Regions from separate parts of the Rhodobium gokarnense genome, predicted to be linked through region 1. Evidence: predicted binding sites of a transcription regulator. Region 1 holds the regulator's gene; each other region holds the start of a gene.
The links. Region 1 encodes LexA, which represses DNA repair genes until DNA is damaged. Its sites were predicted from a motif close to TGTTCNNNNTGTGTTCNG; they were not measured.
Positions count from the first base shown of each region.

Region 2: a site for LexA is predicted at 1,958-1,975, ahead of M2319_RS17800 (single-stranded DNA-binding protein). Genes of this name have one in related genera too.
Region 3: a site for LexA is predicted at 3,151-3,168, ahead of M2319_RS22320 (YifB family Mg chelatase-like AAA ATPase). Genes of this name have one in related genera too.

Region 1 is NZ_JAOQNS010000011.1:940-8,498, forward strand. Features, by position in the region: gene gltA (citrate synthase) at 1-931, opposite strand, end outside; gene gltX (glutamate--tRNA ligase) at 1,158-2,579, opposite strand; gene M2319_RS17330 (ComEC/Rec2 family competence protein) at 2,817-5,216, shown strand; gene lexA (transcriptional repressor LexA) at 5,231-5,944, opposite strand; gene M2319_RS17340 (L,D-transpeptidase family protein) at 6,273-7,559, shown strand, end outside.
Region 2 is NZ_JAOQNS010000011.1:113,180-120,738, forward strand. Features, by position in the region: gene uvrA (excinuclease ABC subunit UvrA) at 1-1,552, opposite strand, end outside; gene M2319_RS17800 (single-stranded DNA-binding protein) at 2,102-2,590, shown strand; gene M2319_RS17805 (cation diffusion facilitator family transporter) at 3,052-4,074, opposite strand; gene M2319_RS17810 (hypothetical protein) at 4,256-4,675, shown strand; gene M2319_RS17815 (efflux RND transporter periplasmic adaptor subunit) at 4,757-5,770, shown strand; gene M2319_RS17820 (efflux RND transporter permease subunit) at 5,767-7,559, shown strand, end outside.
Region 3 is NZ_JAOQNS010000019.1:7,018-14,576, reverse strand. Features, by position in the region: gene M2319_RS22325 (PAS domain-containing hybrid sensor histidine kinase/response regulator) at 1-1,415, opposite strand, end outside; gene M2319_RS22320 (YifB family Mg chelatase-like AAA ATPase) at 1,572-3,101, opposite strand; gene M2319_RS22315 (AEC family transporter) at 3,301-4,242, shown strand; gene gshB (glutathione synthase) at 4,332-5,273, opposite strand; gene M2319_RS22305 (YraN family protein) at 5,370-5,750, opposite strand; gene rsmI (16S rRNA (cytidine(1402)-2'-O)-methyltransferase) at 5,747-6,670, opposite strand; gene M2319_RS22295 (penicillin-binding protein activator) at 7,042-7,559, shown strand, end outside.

The DNA.
Region 1 (7,559 bases):
TCTTGTAGACCCGGTGGCCGAAGCCCATCAGGCGGAACGGATCGTTCTTGTCCTTGGCCCGCTTGATGTATTCCGGAATGCGGTCGACCGAGCCGATCTCGGCCAGCATGTTGAGCGCCGCCTCGTTGGCGCCGCCATGGGCCGGGCCCCACAGGCACGCAATGCCGGCCGCGATGCAGGCGAACGGGTTGGCGCCCGACGAGCCGGCGAGCCGCACCGTCGAGGTCGAGGCGTTCTGCTCGTGGTCGGCATGGAGGATGAAGATGCGGTCCATCGCCCGCGCCAGCACCGGATTGACCTTGTACTCCTCGCACGGGACGGCAAAGCACATGTGCAGGAAGTTGGCGGCGTAATCGAGGTCGTTGCGCGGATAGATGAAGGGCTGGCCGATGGAATATTTGTAGGCCATCGCCGCGATCGTCGGCATCTTCGCGATCATCCGAAGCGAGGCGACCATGCGCTGGTGCGGATCGGCGATGTCGAGCGAGTCATGGTAGAAGGCCGAAAGCGCGCCGACCGTGCCGACCATGACCGCCATCGGATGGGCGTCGCGGCGGAAGCCGGAGAAGAACCGCGACATCTGCTCGTGGATCATCGTGTGGTAGGTGATCCGGTGGACGAAGTTCTCCTTCTGCGCGAAGGTCGGCAGTTCGCCGTAGAGCAGCAGGTAGCAGGCCTCCAAAAAATCGCCCTGGTCGGCGAGCTGCTCGATCGGATAGCCGCGATAGAGCAGCGTGCCCTCGTCGCCGTCGATATAGGTGATCTCAGAGGAGCAGGCCCCGGTGGAGGTGAAGCCCGGGTCGTAGGTGAAGCAACGGGTGTCTTTGTAGAGATTGGTAATGTCTATGACATCCGGGCCGATCGAGCCCTCATGGATCGGCAGGGAATACTCGTTCTCGCCGAGCGTAAGTTTTGCTTGTTTTTCGTTCATTCACACAATCCCTTCGTCAAAAACCCGGCCGTCGGGCGCATGGCGTCGGCGGTCAACCCCAACCGGCCGTCGCCGGACGCGCACATGCGGGCACAGCTTGTCGGGAATGCGTATCCGATTTGACATAATGCCGCAAGCACGGGGGCGCCGTGCTTTCGCATATGCGAAAAAGACAAACTGAAGGGCGTGCCCGGATTTCTGCGATGTTTTGTGGCGTTTTGGTGTCTCAGGCCGCCTGATCTCGCAGGCGCAGAAGGCTCTCCTCCTTGCCGAGCACGGCAAGCACGTCGAAGATGCCCGGCGAGGTGCCGCGGCCCGTCAGCGCCGCCCGCAAGGGCTGGGCGACCTTGCCGAGTTTCAGCTCTTCGCGTTCGGCAAAGGCGCGCACGACCGCCTCGCAGCCCTCCGCGCTCCACGGCTCGACGCTTTCCAGTTCCGGCACCAGCCCGGCAAGCACGTCGCGGGCCTCGTCGGAGAGGATTTTCGCTGCTTTGTCGTCGAGGTCGAGCGGCCGCTCCGCGAAGAGGAACTGGGAGCCGTCAATGAGTTCCAGGAGCGTCTTTGCGCGCTCCTTGAGGCCGGGCATAGCCGCCAGCAACTGCGCCTTCGTCGCCTCGTCGAGCTTTGCCGCGAGCGCCGGCCCGCCCTCCAGATGGGGGAGGAGATCGACGATAGCGTTCAGCAGGTCGCCGTCATCGGTGGTGCGCATGTAGTGGCCGTTGAGGTTTTCCAGCTTGGCGAAATCGAACCGCGCCGGCGACTTGCCGATGGCCTCCAGTCCGAACCAGGAGACCATCTCCTCGGTCGAGAAGATCTCGTCGTCGCCATGGCTCCAGCCGAGCCGGGCGAGATAGTTGCGCATCGCCGCCGGCAGATAGCCCATCTCGCGATAGGCATCGACGCCGAGCGCGCCGTGGCGCTTGGAAAGTTTCGCCCCGTCCGGCCCGTGGATCAGCGGGATGTGTGCGAATTCCGGTACGTCCCAGCCCATCGCCCTGTAGATCAGTGTCTGGCGCGCGGCATTGGTCAAATGGTCGTCGCCGCGGATGATGTGGGTGATCTCCATGTCGTGGTCGTCGACGACGACGGAGAGCATGTAGGTCGGCGAGCCGTCCGACCTCAGGACGACGAAATCGTCGAGGTCCTTGTTCGGGAAGGTCACCCGGCCCTGGACGTGGTCCTCGACCACCGTGTCGCCGTCGAGCGGCGCCTTGATGCGCACAACGAACGGCGCGTCGGCCGGCGCCTCGCTCGCATCCCGGTCGCGCCAGCGCCCGTCATAGCGCGGCGGCCGGCCCTCGGCGCGGGCCTTCTCGCGCATTTCCGCCAGCTCTTCCGGTGTGGTGTAGCAGCGATAGGCATGGCCCGATGCGATCAGCGCCTCGGCGACCTCCCGGTGCCGGTCGGCGCGCTCATATTGCGAGATCGCCTCGCCATCCCAGTCGATGCCGAGCCAGGTGAGACCGTCGAGGATCGCCGCGACCGCCGCATCCGTGGAGCGCTCGCGGTCCGTGTCTTCGATCCTGAGCAGCATCCGGCCGCCATTCGCCTTGGCATAAAGCCAGTTGAAGAGCGCCGTGCGGGCGCCGCCGATATGCAGGAAGCCGGTCGGCGAGGGGGCGAAGCGGGTGATGACGGGCGAAACCATGAATTGCGTGCCTTTGCCGGTTCAACGGGAATCCGGCTCTGCGCCGGCGGCGATGGTGTAGCATGGCCCGATCGCGGACTGAAGACGAGCCGGACGGGGATGTCGGAGCGGCACGAACGCGGAGAAACGGACGAGCAAAAGACCGGCCGGGGCGCAGCAGACGTCCGGCGGCGGCGGAGACTCGGCCGTTATCGCGGGCCGGGCCGACCCCTTTGGCGCGGCCGGATTGCGGCGCGGTTGGACGTCGCAAGGCTCTGGCTCGGCGCACGGTTCCTGAATGAGATCGAGGCGGGCCGGGGGTTCTTGTGGCTGCCGGTCGGCATGGCCGTCGGCATTGGCATCTATTTCTCGCTGCCGCGCGAGCCGATGCTCTTTGCGCTCGCCGGCCTCGCTCTCGCCGCGGTGCTCGTCGCCCGCCGCCTCAGGGAAAGGCCTTTCGGGTTTCCGATCGCCGCACTCATTGCCGCCATGGCGGCCGGCCTCGTCATCGCCAAGGCGCGCACGGAGCTGGTCGCCGCGCCCCGGCTCGACCGGGAGATGACCGCCACGGTCATCGGCTGGGTGGAGGAGGCGGAGGAGGCAAGCGGCGGCCTGCGGCTCCTCATCCGGGTCTCCTCGATTTCCGATGTCTCCAGCCCCGACCAGCCGGACCGGGTGCGGATGTCGGTCCGCCATACCGGAGACATTCGGCTGCGCGCCGGCGATGGCGTCTCGGTGCGCGGCCGCCTTCGCCCGCCGCGCGGGCCCCCGATCCCCGGCGGCTACGATTTCGCACGGGCGCAGTATTTCGCAGGCATCGGCGCCACCGGCTTTGCCTATGGCGCCCCGAAACCGGCGGGGCCGGGGCTCGGCCCGCCGCCCTGGGACCTGAAGGCGAGGGCAATCCTCAACGGTGCGCGCGGCGCGGTCGCCGCCCGCATCCGCGACGTCCTTTCCGGCGATACCGGGGCCGTTGCCAGCGCGCTCATCGTCGGTCAGCGCCGCGGCATTTCGGAGGAGACGACCGAGGCGCTCCGGACCGCGGGGCTCGCCCACATCCTCGCCATCTCGGGCCTCCATATGGCGCTCGTCGCCGGCACCGTTTTCGGCGTGGTGCGCGGGCTCCTGGCGCTCTTTCCCGGGATCGCGCTCCGCCACCCGGTGCGCCAATGGGCGGCCCTGACGGCGCTTGGGGCCGGCGCCGTTTATCTAGGCCTGTCGGGGGCCGGAATCGCCACCCAGCGCGCCTTCGTCATGGCGGCGATCGTCTTTGCCGCGATCCTTGCCGGACGGCCGGCGTTGACCATGCGATCGGTGGCCGTCGCCGCGCTCATCGTCATGGTCTTGGCGCCGGAGGTCGTCGTCGGGCCCAGCTTCCAGATGTCCTTTGCCGCCGTCGTCGCCTTGATCGCCGCCTACGAGACCCTGTCGGAACGGCGCAATGCGACTGCCTTCGAGCGGCGCGGGATCGCCGGCCTCGCGTTAAAGACCCTCGGTTTTTATGTCGGCGGGCTGGCGCTCACCTCACTGATCGCCGGCCTTGCGACGGCACCCTATGCCGTCTTTCATTTCCAGAGGCTGGCGCCGCTCGGGCTCGTCGCCAATCTCGCCGCCATGCCGCTGGTCGCCTTCGTGGTGATGCCGCTCGGCGTCCTGTCGCTGATCGCCATCCCGTTCGGGCTCGACCCGCTCGTCCTGCCGGCCATGGGCTGGGGCATCGACCGGGTCATCGGCATCGCCGATTGGGTGGCGGCGGCCACCGGAACCGGATCGATCGTCGGCCGGGTGCCCGGCGTCGCCGTCCTTTCCGCAACGGCCGGCCTTCTCTGGCTGGCGCTCTGGAAGACCCGGCTCCGCCTCTTCGGCCTTGCCGGCATTGGCCTCGGGATGGCGCTGGCGCCCCTTGCCGCAACTCCGCACCTTCTCATTTCCGACGACGGCCGGCTGGTGGCGCTCCGCGGTCCCGGCGGAACCCTCCGCTTCGCGCCGGATACCAGGAACGATTTTGTGGTCGGCACCTGGCTGCGCGCCGACGGCGATCCGCGCCCAGTGGACGATCCGTCGCTCGTCGCAGGTGTTCTCTGCGACGACCTCGGCTGTGTTCTGGAAGGGGCAGAGAGGCAGGTCGGAATTTCGGGCAGGGGGCCGCCGACAAAGGAAGCCGCAGAACGATCCGGAGCACCGGCGTCGAATTGGGGTCAGGAGGCAACAGAACGGCAATACCCCAATGGCACCGGCCCACCAGAGGGTAGCCTCGCGGCGAATGACACGGGGGAAAGAGCCACCGCAAACGGCTCGGACTTGGCGCCGCAGCATCCGGAAACGACTGCCCCCGCCCGGCCGCCGCCGTCCGCTGTGACCGACCTTGCCGCCATCGTCGCCAAGGACCGTGCCCGCCAATTCTGGCGCATCGCTTTGGTGCGCCGGTCCCTCGCCTTTGCCGAGGACTGCCACGCCGCGGACATCATCATTGCGTCCTTCGCGGCGCCGAAAGACTGCGCCAGGCACGCCCTCGTCTTCGACCGGGCTGCACTTGCCCGCACCGGCGCGACCGCGATTACCTTCACCGGCGACGGGGACGCGCCCATCAGCATAGAGACGGCACTGTCAAAACTCCGCCGTCCCTGGCATCCGCCGGCACCACCTGAGCGGCGCTGACCGATGCCCGAAGCTCAGTAGCTCCGGAACAGGCCGACGAGCCTGCCCTGGATGCGCACCCGGTCGGGTCCGAAGATGCGGGTTTCATAGGCCGGATTGGCGGCCTCCAGGGCAATGGACGCGCCCTTGCGCCGCAGCCGTTTCAGAGTCGCTTCCTCCTCGTCGACGAGGGCGACGATGATGTCGCCGCTATTGGCCGTGTCGGCGCGCCGGATCACCACCGTGTCGCCGTCCAGGATGCCGGCCTCGATCATGGAGTCGCCTCGCACTTCCAGCGCGTAGTGCTCCCCGGCCCCGAGAAGGTCGGCCGGGACCGGAACGGAATGGGTGCGGTGCTGGATCGCCTCGATCGGGGTGCCGGCGGCGATGCGGCCCATCACGGGAATGGTGACCGAGCGGGCGTCGCTGTCGCCGGCCGGCTTGGCTGCGGCGGGCGCGCGACCCAGCGAGCCCTCGATGACGCTTGGATGAAAGCCTTTGCCGCGGCCGCTGGAAGCGAGACTGGGGGCGACCGACTCCGGCAGCTTGATGACTTCCAGCGCCCGCGCCCGGTTGGGCAGCCGGCGGATGAAGCCGCGTTCTTCCAGCGCCGTGATCAGCCTGTGGATGCCCGATTTGGAGCGAAGGTCGAGCGCCTCCTTCATTTCGTCGAACGACGGCGGGACCCCGGATTCCTTCAAACGTTCGTGAATGAACATCAACAGCTCGTACTGTTTCGGCGTCAGCATCGGTCGAACTCCGCAAGGTCCAAAGCGTGGTACAAACCACGAACGAAACATACACGTTCTATATGTGTTCCGCAACGGTTAAAAAATCGCTGATCTCGGGGAATTGCCCGAAAAGACGGTGTGTTCGGGCATCGCTCGCGGGCATTCGCGGGCAAGGGGATTCGCTTGCCCGTCAACGGCGACCGGCGCCTGGTGATGCAATTGGACGACAGTGCGGCGGCAAGCGCGCCCGAACCTGCAAACTTATTGCATTCAGAAACGAATTCCTTACACAGTTGCGGCTCGCTGGTGGGCGGCGGAAATCAGACGAATCGAGGCAGACAGACGGATGGCAAAGACGGTCCTGCGCAACATCGGAACGGCCGGGCTCCTGGTTGGAATCTTCACCATGGTCCCCGGCGGGCCGGTCCATGCCCAGAGCTTCCTCGACCGCCTGTTCAACCCGAAATATTACAAGGAAGACCGACAGAAGCCGGAGCCGGAGCGCAAGAAGGTGAAGGTGCGGATCAGTTCGCCGCGCTACTACACCTACAAGCCGGACAGCCAGCAGCTTTTTTCCTTTTCGGAACTGACGAAGGTGCCGGAGCGCGCGCCGGCACCGCTGGCGACCCTGCCGGAAGGGCCGGCGGCCGCGCCGGCGCTCCCCGGCGACGAAGCGTTGTCACTCCCGCCCGAGACGTCCGCGCCCGTCGAGACGGAAGCATCGGCCGTTCCGACCGAGGACATGGCCGCCCCGGAAGCGAATGCCGAGGACCTGACGGAAGCCGCGATTGACGACGCCGGTGATGCCGCTTTGCCGGAGACGACCGAGACCATCGGTGCGGCGGATGGCGTTGAAACGGCGCCGCTGCCGGACGTCGAGGCGGACGCTGCCGACACCATTTCCGAGGACGTGCCGGCGGCCGAGGCCGCCGATGCCGCGCCCGTCGACATGAGCGATCCGGGTGTCGCGCTCCTTGCCGCCGCCGCCGCTCTGAGGGGCGACGACGCCGCGTCCGGCGAGACCGTCGCGGCGCCGGCGGCCGTCGCGGAAGCCGATCCGGCGGCCGAAATCGGTCCCGCTGCCGATGCGGACGCCGCTGGCGAAACGCCGCTCGCCGCCGAGCTTGAGCCGGCCGCAACGCAGGCTGGCCCCGTTGCCGATGCCACCCCCACCGGGAGCGACGGCGTCGATACGGAACCGACCGGCTCGACCGTGACCGCAGCACCGGTCGAGACCGCGTCCCCGGCGATCGCCGAAGCGGTCCGTCCGGCCGACTTCGATGCCGCGCGTCCGCTGCTTGCCGACTTCAAGCTGCGTACGCTGCCGGAAGTGGCCAAGGCCATGAAGGCGCACTACGCCGAGGCTGAGCATTTCCTCTGGGTCGACGCGGACGGCGTCAACGAGAAGGCCGAGGCCGCGCTCGCGGCGCTGGCCAAGGCCGACCGCTTCGGCCTGCTGCCGGACGACTATGCGGTCGAGCTTCCGAACCTTGCGGAAAACGCCGACGAAGAAGCGCGCGAGCGCGAGTTGCTGCGCTTTGAATTCGCGCTGACCTCCAAGGTCCTGCTCTATGTGCTGGACGCCGAACGCGGCCGGGTCGACCCCAACCGCATCTCCGGCTACCACGACCTG
Region 2 (7,559 bases), 110 kb from region 1:
CGCCGGTGAGGCCCGAGCCAATCTGCGAGGCGAGCCGGATGCGCTGGCTCTCGCCGCCGGATAGCGTGCCCGACGCCCGGGCAAGGGTCAGATAGTCGAGGCCGACATCGACGAGGAAGCGCAGGCGCTCGCGGATCTCCTTCAGGATCCGGTAGGCGATCTCGTTCTGCTTGTCGGTGAGGCCGTCCGGCAGGGTCTCGGCCCATTCTGCGGCGCGGCGGATCGACATCGCCGTCACCTCGCCGATATGCCGCCCGTCGATCTTGACGGCGAGCGCCTCCGGCTTCAGCCGGTTACCGCCGCAGGCCTCGCACGGATGGTCGGACTGGAACCGCGACAGCTCCTCGCGGACCCAGGCGGATTCCGTCTCCCGCCAGCGCCGCTCGATATTACCGATGACGCCCTCGAACGGCTTGTTGGTCTGGTAGCGCCTAAGCCCGTCGTCATAGACGAAGGTGATCGGCGTCTTGCCCGAGCCGTGCAGGATGACGTTCTTCACCTCATCCGGCAGCTCGCGCCAGGGCGTTGCCATCGACACCTTGAACTGCCGGCAGATCGCCTCGAAGGTCTGGGTGTAATAGGGCGAGGTGTTGCCGGTCTTGGCCCAGGGAAGCACCGCGCCCTCGCGCAGGGAGAGCGAGGTGTCGGGAACGACCAGGTCCGCCTCGAACTCCAGCGTCGTGCCGAGGCCGTCGCAGGTCGGACAGGCGCCGAACGGATTGTTGAAGGAGAACAGGCGCGGCTCGATCTCGGCGATGGTGAAACCGGAGACCGGACAGGCGAATTTTTCCGAAAACACCAGCCTCTTCGGCGCGCCCTTGTCCTCCGTCTCGTCGGCGAATTCGGCGACCGCCAGCCCGTCGGCAAGGCCGAGCGCGGTTTCAAGCGAGTCCGCCAGCCGGCTGGCGATGTCGCCGGCAACGACGATGCGGTCGACGACGACGTCGATGTCGTGCTTGAACTTTTTGTCGAGGGCAGGGGCCTCGGCGATCTCGTAGAAGGTGCCGTCGATCTTGACCCGCTGGAAGCCCTTCTTCTGCAGCTCCGCCAGCTCCTTGCGGTACTCGCCCTTGCGTCCGCGCACGATCGGCGCGGTGAGATAGAGCCGGGTGCGCTCCGGCAGGGCGAGGATGCGGTCGACCATCTGGCTGACGGTCTGGCTCTCGATCGGCAGGCCCGTCGCCGGCGAATAGGGGATGCCGACGCGCGCGAACAGGAGGCGCAGATAGTCGTAGATCTCCGTCACCGTGCCGACGGTGGAGCGCGGATTGCGCGAGGTCGTCTTCTGCTCGATGGAGATCGCCGGCGACAGCCCGTCGATCTGGTCGACGTCGGGCTTCTGCATCATCTCCAGGAACTGGCGCGCATAGGCCGAGAGGCTCTCCACATAGCGCCGCTGGCCCTCCGCATAGATGGTGTCGAAGGCGAGCGACGACTTGCCGGAGCCGGAGAGCCCGGTCATGACGACGAGCTGGTCGCGCGGAATGTCGAGGTCGACATTCTTCAGATTGTGCTCGCGGGCGCCGCGAATGGAGAGATATTTGGTCGTCATCGGGTCTTCCGTGCCTTGGGGAACGGTTCGGGCGCCGGCAGTCCGGCGAAAACGGAGGTCCTGCCGCCCGCATCGGCGGTCATTGGCGGCCCGGTCGGTTTGGGTAGGCGGATCGGGCCGGCGACAGGCGCCCGATCCTAACGCGATATAGGCCAGAAGCGCAGCCGCGCAACAAGAGGATTACGCCACGCGCCGCGCGCGACCGGATCGGCGGCCTGTAGCATTTGTATAAAGCTTGCGAGTCGGCGTTAAGGACGCTTGGAACATACAATGAACATGCGTCGCTGCCAAGGGGGCGGCCGAGGATGGCATTCCGCGAGAGGACCCTCCAAATTCGCCGGATTTCGGGGATTTCATTGGCGATGGACGGGGTTGAACTTGCCACATGCCCTGTTCTACGGTACAAAGAACAAAAAAGGAACGCGACAGCGACGGCCGATGACGGCCCGACTCGCCTGTGGAAAGGGCGCTGCCCCGCTGGCCCCGGCGCCGGGCGCCCGTTAGGCTGTGCGGCAAAGACGGACACATATTTCAGTACTGGAAAGAACAATGGCTGGATCGGTCAACAAGGTCATCCTGATCGGCAATCTCGGCGCCGATCCGGAGGTGCGCCGGACGCAGGACGGGCGTCCGGTGGTCAATCTGCGCATCGCCACCAGCGAGTCCTGGCGCGACCGCAACACCAACGAGCGCCGTGAGCGCACCGAATGGCATCGGGTGGTGATCTTCAGCGAGGGCCTGTGCCGGATCGCCGAGCAGTATCTCAAGAAGGGCTCCAAGGTCTATCTGGAAGGCCAGCTTCAGACCCGGGAATGGGAAGACCAGTCGGGCCAGAAGCGCTGGACCACCGAGATCGTGCTGCAGGGCTTCAATTCCACGCTGACGATGCTCGACGGCCGCAGCGGCGGCGGCGGCGACTTCGCCGACAGCGGCTCCGGCGGCTCCGACTTCGGCCGCTCCAGCCCGATGGACCGCGGTGGCGGCAACGCCCCCTCGCGCCCCCAGCGTGACGATTTCGACGACGAAATCCCGTTCTAAAGGCGTTGCCGGCGGACGGGCAGGGGCAGGGGCGCCGTCCGGATAGCTTTCGCACGGTGTGGTCTTGCCACTGCCCCTCCTTTGCTCCCTCAAGAAGACGGCCCGTTTCGCCGCCCTCGGGGCAAGAACACGTTCGCTCGCCAGAAAGAATGCCGTCACCCCGGCCCCGAGCCGGGGCCTATTGCCCGCCTCAACGCGGTATGCCGCCGGCTGGCGGGACTGGCATTGGCGCGGTTCTCGGCCGGATCACGACCCGCGACGGCATACCGTTTCGATGTGGGCAATAGGCCCCGGGTCTCCGCTTCGCTCCGCCCGGGGTGACGCGGAGTGCGTGGGACAAGGGGGGCAAAAGCATCCCGCGTCATGTGTGGGCAAGTGCAGCGAGCGCGGCAAATCGGCCGGATACTCCTTTGGGAGATAGGTCAAGACGCGGATGCGCCGCTGCCCGTCGCGTCGGCATCTTACCCCGCGGCGTTTGATCCGTCTTCTCCGGCCCCGTCATCGCCCTCCGGCGTCCCCAGCGTCATGCCTTCAATGCCGCCCTCGGCCAGTTCCGCGGCGAGCATCTTTTCGTGGTGCTGGCGCGCCTGGACCTCGATGAAGACCCGGCGGATCACCGGGAACGCCTCGCGGATCGCGATCTCCATGGCATAGACCGCTTCCTCCACCTTGCCGACCGTCAGCGTGTTCTCGAAATCGACGGAGAGCGCCAGGAGCACGTCGTTCGGCCCGCGGTGCAGGGTGCGGATCTCGTTGACCTGTTCCACCGTCGGATTGGCCTCCACGATGCGCTCGATGGCGGCGACGGTCTGCGGGTCGGCGGCCTCGCCGATCAGGAGGCCCTTGGTCTCGAAGGCGAGCAGGAAGGCGGTGCCGGCCAGGATGATGCCAATGACGATGGAGGCGGCGCCGTCGAGCCAGAGCCAGCCGGTGTATTGCATGCCGACGAGGCCGAGGAAGGCGACGAGGAGGCCGAGCATCGCCGCGGAATCCTCAAAGAGCACGGTGAAGACCGTCGGGTCCTTGGACTCGTGCACCGCCTCGATATAGCTGCGCTTGCCCTTGGTGGAGCGGAATTCCCTGAGCGCCACCCACCAGGCGACCGCCTCGAAGGCGAAGGCAAGCCCGAGGACGATGAAGTTGACCAGCGGATTGCTGACCGGGTGCGGCTCGAGCACCTTGGAGATGCCCTCGTAGATGGAGACGCCCGAGCCGACCGCGAAGATCAGGATGGCGACGACGAAGGCCCAGAAATAGAGCTCCACGCCATAGCCGAACGGGTGTTCCTCGTCGGCCGGCTGGCTGGCGTTCTTCATGCCGTAGAGCAGAAGCCCCTGGTTGCCGGTGTCGACGAGGGAATGGATGCCCTCCGACAGCATCGCCGAGGAGCCGGTGAAGGCGGCGGCGCCGAACTTGGTGACGGCGATCAGGAAATTGCCGGCAAGGGCCGCATAGATGACTGTCTTCGATCCGTGTGCGGCCATCGGTCCCGTCCTCGCGCGTTCGTGACGATTTGTGCGTTGGCACCGGCGCCTCGCGGCGCCCGTTCCCTGCTACCATTGGTTTGGAGCGTTTCGGCCGGCCGAAACGCACCGTCCTGTTTCTAACGCCCTCCGATTACAAAGGTTCAACGGCGGGCCGCAACGACTTTTCGGAAAAAGCGCCATGACCGAACGGCCAGCCCCGGCATTTTTGAAGCCCAACCGCTGCGCCTCGGCCGTGGCCCTGGCGTTCGGGCTTACAGCGGCAATCCTCCTGTCGCCCAGTGCCGCGGCCGCCGGCGAGGCCGACGTCGTCGCCGCAGAAGCCTCCAGGGATCCGTCCGGCACCTGGACCTTCCGCGTCACCGTCCGCCATGCCGACGAGGGCTGGGACCACTATGCCGACAAATGGCAGGTCCTCGGCCCCAAGGGAACGGTGCTCGCGACACGGACCCTCCACCATCCACACGTGAACGAGCAGCCCTTTACTCGCAGCCTCAGCGGCGTAAAACTGCCGGCCGGCATCGACAGCGTCACGGTCCGGGCCGGCGATTCGGTGCATGGCTTCGGCGGCCGCGAGTTCGTCGTCAAACTCGGCCCTTGAGTTTTCGGGTTCCGGTGCTCTATATAAGAAACAACTAATATGCTGGATTGGCCGCCGCGGCGGCAGCGACAGGTGGATTTCATGAAACGGACAATGCGGTGGGCTCTGGCGGCCGGACTTCTTGCCGTCCCGATGGCGGCCGGCGCGGCCCGGGCCGAAACCGAATTCAACGTCGAGCGGGTCGACGTGGTCGATCTGAAGACGGTTTATGCCGAGGTGCGCCCGATCGACACGGTGCCCGGCCGGGCCCGCATCGGCGGCACGGTGGCGACCCTCAGCGTCGACGAGGGCCAGGCAGTGAAGGCCGGCGAGGTGATCGCCATGGTCGGCGATCCCAAGCTCGCCCTGAGGCTCGATTCGCTCGCCGCCCAGATCAAGGTGGCCGAGGCCGAATACGACAACGCCGAGACCCAGTTGAAGCGCGGCCGGACGCTGATCCAGCGCGGCATCATCTCCCAGGCGAGCCTCGACGAGCTGGAAACGGCGGCCGAGGTCGCGACCCGCAAGCTCGACTCGGCCAAGGCCGAACGCTCCGTCGTGGAACAGCAACTGGCCGAAGGCGCCGTGGAAGCGCCGACCGACGGCCGCGTGCTGACGGTCCCGGTAACCACCGGCGCCGTCATCATGGCTGGCGAGACCGTCGCGACGATTGCCGCCGAAGGCTACATCCTGCGCCTGGAAGTGCCGGAGCGCCACGCCCGCTTCATGGAGGTCGGCGACAAGATCTTCGTCGCACGGCGCCAGCTCGGCGTCGAGGAGGCGGCACCCGCGACCGTCACCGGCACCATCAAGCAGGTCTATCCGGAACTGCAGAACGGCCGCGTCGTCGCCGATGCGACGGTGGAAGATCTCGGCGACTATTTCGTCGGCGAACGGGCCCTGGTGCGCGTCTCCGCCGGCCACCGCTCGACCTATGCTATCCCGGAATCCTTCGTCGAGACGCGCTACGGCATCGATTTCGTCCGGCTGAAGCGGCCGGACGGCGAGGTCGTCGACGTGGTTGTCCAGCTCGGCCGGCGCTTCCGCAAGGACGACGAGACCTTCATTGAGGTCCTGACCGGCGTTTCCGACGGCGACACGCTGGTGATGTCATGAATCTCGGCCTTTCCGGACGCCTGACCCAGGCGTTCATCCAGTCGCCGCTGACGCCGCTGCTGCTGCTCGCGGCGCTGGCCCTCGGCTTCGTTGCGCTGATGTCGGTTCCCCGCGAGGAAGAGCCGCAGATTTCCGTGCCGATGGTCGACATCTTCATCAATGCCGACGGCCTGAAGGCGCCGGACGCGGTCAAGCTCGTCACCGAGCCCCTGGAGACGGTGGTCAAGGCCATCGACGGCGTCGAGCACGTCTATTCCCAGACCTCCGACGACCGGGTGATGGTCACCGCGCGCTTCTATGTCGGCACGGATTCCGACGACGCCATCCTGCGTGTCCACGAAAAGATCCGCGCCAACCGCGACCGCATCCCCCTCGGCATCAACGAGCCGCTGATCGTCGGGCGCGGCATCGACGACGTCGCCATCGTCGTCCTGACGGTGGCGCCGAAGCCGGACTACGCGGAAAACTGGGACGACAACGCGCTCTATAATGTCGCCGAGGAATTGCGCGTCGAGGTCGCCAAGCTGCCCGATGTGGGGCTGACCTATCTCGTCGGCGGCCGCGCCGACCAGATCCGCGTCGAGCCGGATCCGGAAAAGCTGTCGCTGTTCGGCGTCACGCTGGAGCAGCTCGTCGGCAAGGTGAAGCAGGCCAACCGCTCGTTCCTGGCCGGCCGCACGCGCGACCAGAACGCCAGCATCCCGCTCGTCGCCGGCCAGACCCTGCGCGGCATTCCCGATATCGGCCTGTTGCTGATCACCACCCGCGACGGCCGCCCGGTCTATGTCCGCGACGTGGCGAAAGTCGTCGTCGACGCGGTGCCGGAGGAGCACCGGGTCTGGCACATGACCATGGGTGCGGACGGCAAGCTGACCCGCGTTCCGGCCGTCGAGGTCGCCGTCGCCAAGCGCTCCGGCGCCAATGCGGTGGTGATCGCGGAAGAGATCCTGACCCAGGTGGAACAACTGAAGGACCGGCTGGTGCCGGAGGCGCTGACCGTCGACGTCACCCGCGACTATGGCGAGACGGCGAACGAGAAGGCCAACGAACTCCTGTTCCATCTCGGCCTTGCGACCATCTCCATCGTCATCCTCGTCGGCCTCGTCATCGGCTGGCGCGAGGGCATCGTTGTCTTCATCGTCATCCCGACGACGATCCTTCTGACCATGTTCGCGGCCTGGCTGATGAACTACACCATCAACCGGGTGAGCCTCTTCGCGCTGATCTTTTCCATCGGCATCCTCGTCGACGACGCCATCGTCGTCATCGAGAACATCGCCCGCCACTGGGCGATGCGGGACGGGCGAACGCGCGTCAGCGCCGCGATCGAGGCCGTCGCTGAGGTCGGCAACCCGACCATCGTCGCCACACTGACGGTGATCGCGGCGCTGCTGCCGATGCTCTTCGTCTCCGGCCTGATGGGCCCCTATATGAGCCCGATCCCGGCCAACGCCTCGGCCGCGATGATCTTTTCCTTCTTCGTCGCCGTGATCCTGACGCCCTGGCTGATGATGAAGCTCGGCAAGCCGGAACATGCCGGCGCCCATGGCGAGGGCGGCGGCGCGCGGCCCGGCGGGGTGCTCGGCGGCGTCTTCCGCTCGGTCGCAAGGCCGATCATTGCGACCCGGTCCGGCGCCTGGATATTCCTGCTTCTCATCGGCGCGGCGACCATCGCCTCGACCCTGCTGATCTACACCAAGGACGTCACGGTCAAGCTGCTGCCCTTCGACAACAAGTCGGAGATCCAGGTCGTCGTGGACCTGCCGGAAGGGGCGAGCCTTGAGGCCAC
Region 3 (7,559 bases), on a different contig from region 1:
CCGGAAAGGTCGCGGCCGGGCCGGGCTGCCTCCACCACCGGTACGGTCAGCGCGAAGGAAAAGGTCGAGCCGTGGCCGAGCGCGCTTTCCACCGAAATGCGCCCGCCCATCAGCCCGACGAGGCGGCGCGAGATGGCAAGGCCGAGGCCGGTGCCGCCGAAGCGCCGGCTGGGCCCGTGGTCGGCCTGCTCGAATTCCTTGAAGACACGGGCCGTCTGTTCCGGCGACATGCCGATGCCGGTATCGCGCACGGAGATGCGGATTTGCGCGCTGTCCTCGCCCGCCGCACGGCCGGCGGAGACCTCGATGGCGACGCCGCCGATCTCGGTGAATTTGACGGCGTTGCCGGCAAGGTTGAGGAGCACCTGGCGCAGCCGCGCGGCATCCAGCATGGCGCGCGCCGGCACGTCCGGCGCAATGTGGGTGGCGATTTCGATGCCCTTGGCCTGCGCGCGCGGCGCGACGAGTTCGGCAAGCTCCTCGACCAAGCCGCGGATGTCAGTTTCGGCGGGAGCGAGGTCGAGCCGGCCGGCCTCGATCTTGGAAAAGTCCAGCACGTCGTCGATCAGCGACAGGAGCGCGTCGCCGGAGGTGCGCACGGCGCGGGCGTAGGTGGTCTGCTCGGCGGTGAGTTTGGTGTCCATCAGGAGGCCGGCCATGCCGAGAATGCCGTTGAGGGGCGTGCGGATTTCGTGGCTCACCATGGCGACGAAGCGGGACTTGGCGCGGTTGGCGGCCTCGGCCTGGTCGCGGGCGACGATGAGGGCGCGCTCCGCCTCGATCGCCTCGGTGACGTCGCGGATCACCGACTGCAGCAGCGGCTGGCCGTCGGGCGAGCGCACCGGCGCGTCGATCCAGGTGAACCAGCGCGGGCCGGCGACGGTCGCCAGCTTCACCCGGCGCTCGCCGTCCTGCAGGGTCTCGTGCTTTTCCTCCGCCTGGGGCAGCAGTTCCAGCGGGCCGCCGATGGCGGCCTCGGCATCTATGCCGAAGGTGCGGGCGAAGACGTCGTTGACGAAGACGATGCGGCCGGCGCCGTCGCGGCGGATGACGACGTCGCCGACGGTGTCGATGACGCTGCGGTGGCGCTCCAGGTCCTCGCGCAGGCCCCAGACCTCGTCGGCAAGGCTTTCGACGCGCTCCCTGAGAAGTTTCGCGTCCTGCAGCGTCTCGCGGCGGCTCGCCGAGAGGGCATCGAGCTTCGGGGTGACGAGGCGGATGCCGCCGACGGTGCCGGCGATCGCGGCAAGGACGACGAAGACCGCGGGCGGCGCGACCGGCGTCGCGACGAAGATGGCCGCGAGGACGAAGAGCAGGGCCGCAGCGAAGGCGAGGACGGGCACGACGGTCGCCGCAATGCGGCGCGGACGGGGCGCGGTCTTTTCGTCGTCGACGGCAAAGAGCGGCAGGGGCATGGGGTACTCCGGAACGCGGGCGGACGTCTTGCGCACCGACGTCCTGATCCGGAGTATGCCGGCAGAGCATTGCGAAAGGCTTGACGCAATAGAACAGCGACGGAAATGCCTGCACTTCTGCGGGATATGGCAGGCGGCGGGATCGTGCCGGCCGGCTCAGGCGGCGCTGGCGAGGGCCGTTGCGGCGCCACGATAGCTGAGCGCTTCGGCGAGGTGGATGCGGCCGACAGAGGGCGATCCGTCGAGGTCGGCAAGGGTGCGGGCGAGCTTCAGGACCCGGTGGTAGCCGCGGGCCGACAGGTGGAAGGCGTCCGCTGCCTCGCCGAGAAGCGTGCGGCCGCCGGCATCGGGCTCGGCGATGCGCTCGATGGCGGAGGGTGCACACTGGGCGTTGGTGGAGACGGCAAGGCCGAGATCGGCAAAGCGCTCGCGCTGGATGTCGCGGGCGGCGGCGACGCGTTCGGCGACGGCGGCGGAGGGCTCCGACGGCGCGGGGGCGATGAGATCGCCGGCAGTGACGGCGGGCACCTCGATGCGCAAATCGATGCGGTCGATCAGCGGGCCGGAGATGCGCGCCTGGTAGTCGGCGGCGCAGCGGGCGCCGCGCCGGCAGGTGTGGCCCGGCTCGCCGGCATAGCCGCAGCGGCAGGGGTTCATGGCGGCGATCAACTGGAAGCGCGAGGGATAGGTGACCCGGTGGTTGGCGCGGGCGATCACCGTCTCGCCGGTCTCCAAGGGCTGGCGCAGCGAATCGAGCACCTGGGGCGTGAACTCCGGCAGCTCGTCGAGGAAGAGCACGCCGTTATGGGCGAGCGAGACCTCGCCGGGCCGGGCCCTGAGCCCGCCGCCGACGAGCGCGGCCATGGAGGCCGAATGGTGCGGCGCGCGGAACGGGCGCGCCGTCGACAGCCTTCCGTCGGAAAGGCTGCCGGCGATGGAGTTGATCATCGCCACTTCCAGCAGTTCTCGCGGCTGGAGCGGCGGCAGCAGGGACGGCAGCCGCGCGGCGAGCATCGACTTGCCGGCGCCGGGCGGGCCGATCATCAAAAGATTGTGGCCGCCGGCGGCGGCGACTTCGAGGGCCCGCTTGGCACTCTCCTGGCCCTTGATGTCGGCAAGGTCGGGCAGTGGGGCGCCCGCAGAGCGAATCCTCGGCTCCGGGCGGGAGAGCACCTGGGTTCCCTTGAAGTGGTTGGCAAGGCCGATGAGGCTGCGGGCGGCGACGATCTCCATGTCGGCACTCGCCCAGGCCGCCTCGGGACCGCTTTCGGCCGGGCAGATCAGCCCCTTGCCGGCCCCGTTGGCGCCGATCGCTGCCGGCAGCACGCCGGCGACCGGCGTGATGGTGCCGTCGAGGGCGAGTTCGCCCAGCACGGAAAAGCCGGCGAGCTGGTCGGCCGGCACGGCGCCCATCGCCGCCATCAGGCAGAGCGCGATGGGAAGGTCGTAGTGGCTGCCCTCCTTCGGCAGGTCGGCGGGGGCGAGATTGACGGTGATGCGCTTTGCCGGCAAGGCGAGTCCGGAGGCGATCAGCGCGGAGCGCACCCTCTCCCGGCTTTCGGCGACCGCCTTGTCCGGCAGGCCGACGATGGTGAAGGCGACGACGCCCGGCCCGATCTGCACCTGGACGTCGACAGGGACCGCCTCGATCCCCTGAAACGCTACCGTCGTGACGTGACTGACCATCGCCTCACCCTTCCCTTTTACAACTCAGACACAACCTTTCCGGGAAGTCAAGAACAATAAGAGAACAAATCCGGATCGGAGGCGGACGGCGGCCGCGCGCGGGCCGCAAGACGCCCATAATCCGCGCCTTGACCGCGGCGGCGAAAACACGCGATAGGCGAAGGGCGGGCGGCAGACAAGGCGGAGGGAGAACGGTTCGGTGGAGGTTTTTTTCGGCCTGACGGTGCCGTTCTTTGCGGTGATCGGGCTCGGCTATCTCGCCGGGGCGCGGCGGCTGATCCCGCCGGCCGGCATCCCGCATCTCAACACCTTCGTCTTCTATTTCTCGATGCCGGCGCTGATCATCGGCGCGCTGGCCAGGCAGCCGGTCACCGTGCTCCTCGACGCTCAATTCCTTGCCGCCTGGATCAGCGCGGGGGTCCTGCTGTTCGCCCTCGGCGCCCTCGGGGCGCGGTTCGCCGGCATGAAGGGGCTTGCCAGCGCGGCGATCTCCGGCCAGGCATCGGCCGTCGGCAATGTGGGTTTCCTCGCCCTGCCGCTTGTCCTGGTTGCATTCGGACCGGGCGGCATCGGCTCGGTCGCCGCCGCCCTCATCATCGATCTCGTCGTCCTCATCCCGCTCTCCATCGGCCTCATCGAGGTCTCGCGCGGCGGCACGGAGCTTTCGGCGACGGCACAGCGGGTGGCGCGTGGGATGGTGTTCAACCCGTTCCTCGTCTCCATCGTTGCCGGCGTGCTGCTATCAGCCACCGGCATCGGCGTCCCGTCCGCGCTCGAGTGGTTCGTGGAATTCCTCGGCGCGGCGGCCGGACCGACCGCGCTCTTTGCCCTCGGCCTGTCACTCGCCGGACGCCGGCTTCGCGGTGATCTTCCCGGCATCGCGCTGATGAGCCTCTTGAAGCTCATCGTCCATCCGGTCGTTGCCTATTTCATGCTGTCGGGGTTCGGGCTTTCGGCAGAAACGGTCGCGGTCGGCACGGTGGTCGCGGCAATGCCGGTCGCCGGCAACGTCTTCGTCATCGCTGAGCAATATGGCGTCGGCGCCAGGCGGGTCTCGGCCGCGATCCTCGTTTCCACGGTGATCGCCGTCGTCACCGTGGCGCTGGCGTTATCGTTTGCTAAGGGGCTTATTGGCGTCTAAGCGCGGCGCAAAAAGCCGATTTCCGAAGAATCGGATTCGCGGAATAAACGGGATTCAATCTGTCCGGACTGCAGTCTATCGGAACCGCGTCAGCCGCGGCGTTTCTCTATGGAATCCCAGATCTTGGCGGCGACGTCGATGCCGGAGAGTTTTTGCACCGAGCGGATGCCCGTCGGGGAGGTAACGTTGATCTCCGTCAGGTAATCGCCGATGACGTCGATGCCGACGAAGATGAGGCCGCGCTTCTTCAGTTCCGGGCCAAGGCGCTCGCAGATCTCGCGCTCGCGCGGCGTCAGCTCGGTGGCCGCCGCCTGGCCGCCCTGCACCATGTTGGAGCGCAGGTCGTCGGCGGCCGGGATGCGGTTGACGGCGCCGGCGAATTCGCCGTCGACGAGGAGGATGCGCTTGTCGCCGGCGCGGACCTCGGTGAGGTAGCGCTGGATCACCCAGGGCTCCGGATAAAGGCCCTCGAAAAGGCTGATCAGCGAGCCGTAATTCTGGTCGTCGGGATGGAGCCGGAAGACGGCGTTGCCGCCATGGCCGTAGAGCGGCTTGATGACGACCTCGCCGTGCTCCTCGCGGAACGCCTTGATGGCGCCGCGGTCGCGGGTGATCAGCGTCGGCGGCATCAGGTCGGCGAAATCGACGACGAACAGCTTTTCGGGCGCATTGCGGACCTCGACCGGATCGTTGACGACGAGCGTTTCCGGGTGGATGCGCTCCAACATGTGGGTGGCGGAGATATAGGCAAGGTCGAAGGGCGGGTCCTGGCGCATGTGGATGACGTCGAAGGACGACAGTTCCACGCGCTCGCCGGCGCCCAGCGTGTAGTGGTCGCCGGCGACATCGCGCACCGAGACCGGCTCGGCCACCGCCGTCACCTTGCCGTCCCACATGGCCATGCTGTCGACCGTGTAGTGATAGAGGCGATGGCCGCGGGCCTCGGCCTCCAGCATCAGGGCGAAGGTGGAATCGCCGGCGATCTTGATGCCGGAGATGTGATCCATCTGGAAGGCGACGGTGAGCGGCATTTTTCGGAAAGCTCCTGGGGAGGGCAGTCAGTCGTTCGTTGATATGTGCGCTTGCGGCCCGTTTGTCCATGGCCGCATGCCTGCCCTGTCCGGCCGTCAGGCGCCTTCGAAGGCGCTCGCGAGATGGACCGGCAGGCGCCCCGGCACGATGAGCACCACGTCGAAGCGATAGGTCGCTTCAGGGTTTGCCGGCTGGCGGGCGATCCAGGCATTGGCGGCGGCCTCGATGCGGGCGCGGGTGCGGGCATCGACCGCCTCGATGGCGGCCGCTTCCGTTTTGCGTGCCTTGACCTCGACGAAGGCAACGACGTCGCCGCGCCTGGCGATCAGGTCGATCTCGCCGCGGCCGGAACGGAAGCGGCGGGCGAGGATGCGGTAGCCCTTGAGGCGCAGGAACATGGCGGCGACGGCCTCGGCAGAGAGCCCGCGGCGGAACGCGGCGCGGCGCTTGCCGGTTTCTTTTGCCTCCGACGTCACGACCCGCCCTCCCCCACGGCCGCAGCATTCTTAAGTTCCACGGCGCGCTTGTAGAGCGTGCGCCGGTCGCGGCCGGTGGCCTTGGCCACCTCGCCGGCGGCGGCCGAGGCGCCGCTGCGCGACAGGGCCTCGGCAAGGGCGGCGTCGATGTCGATCTCCGTCTCGGCGACCTCCTCGGGCGGGCCGACGACGATGACGATCTCGCCTTTCACCGATTCGCCGGCATAGGCCTCAGTAAGGCTCCCGAGGGTGCCCCGCCGCACGGTCTCGAATTTTTTAGTCAGTTCGCGCGCGACGGCTGCAGGCCGGTCGGCGCCGAGCACCTCGGCCAGGTCCTTCAGCCCCGCGGCAAGGCGATTCGGCGACTCATAAAAAACGAGGCTTGCCGGAATGCCGGCCAGCACCTCGATGCGCCGCTTGCGCGGGCCACCCTTGTTGGGAAGGAAGCCGGCAAAGAGCACCGTGTCGGTGGCAAGGCCGGCGGCGACCGTTGCGGCAAGGAGCGCCGAGGCACCGGGGATCGGCACCACCCTGTGGCCGGCATCGAGGGCCTCCGCGACGAGCTTCAGGCCGGGATCGGAAATCAGCGGCGTGCCGGCATCGGAAATGAGCGCCACCGCAGCGCCGTCGGCCAGCATCTGCAACAGTTTCGGGCGCTGCTTTTCCGCGTTGTGGTCGTGGTAGGCAAGGAGCCGCGTGGCGATGGCAAAGTGGTTGGTGAGGACGCGCGAGACCCGGGTGTCCTCGCAGGCGATGACGTCGGCGGCGGCCAGGGTCTGCAGGGCCCGCAGGGTGATGTCGCCGAGATTGCCGATGGGGGTGGAGACCACATAGAGCCCCGGCTCCAGGCGCGGCGCGGCAACGGAAGCGCCGAAGACGGCAAAGGCGCGCGGCGCGTCCTTCGGGGTCGGGGAAGCCATCGTTTTCCGGTTCCTTTATGGCAAGGCTATAAATTGTCTTAATTATTGGAACTTATGCTAAGGACAGGGCCGATGCCCAGAGGGTTGCCTTGCAGGGACCCCACGGCAGGTCGAAACGGGGCGCGCGGGGACTGCGACCCTTGACGGCCCGGACGCCCGCTCCGGCGGGCAAGACGAGACCGGTCTTTTGGAAGGCAAACTTCAGAAAAACCGGCCTCGGCAAAGAATTTAGGACCGGCCAATGTCCTTTGACATGGTCAGACAAGGCGTTCAGTATGCCGGATGGGGTCGGAACAATTTCCAGATTGCATCCTCATGCGGCAGGGGAGGCTAGGGTGTATCGAGTAAACCGTCTTTTTGCCTCACTTTCCATGGGCAATCTAAAGCGTGGCGCCGTCGTTGCAGCCGTGCTCGCCGTTGCCGCATGCGGCGGTGGCGGCGGCTTTTCCGGCTGGGGCAGCGGCCCGTCGCGCTCGTCAGGTCCGGTGGCGCCGAGCGGCGAGACCATCGGCTCCGGCTCCGTGCGGGTCGGCCTGCTGTTGCCGAACTCGGCCGGGGGCGATGCCAGTTCCGTCGCACGGCTGTTCCGCAACTCCGCAGAGCTTGCGATCAACGACTTCCAGGGCGGCGACATCCAGCTCCTGGTCAAGGACACCAACGGCTCGTCGGAAGGCGGCAAGGCGGCCGCCCAGGCGGCGATCGCGGAAGGTGCCGAACTGATCATCGGCCCGGTGTTCGCCCCGGCCGTCGGCGGCGCTGCCAGCGCGGCGCGCTCCTCGGGCGTTCCGGTCGTTGCCTTTTCGAGCAATTCCAGCGTTGCTGCGCGCGGCGTCTACCTGCTTTCCTTCCTGCCGCAGAACGACGTGCGCCGGATCGTCTCCTTCGCCTC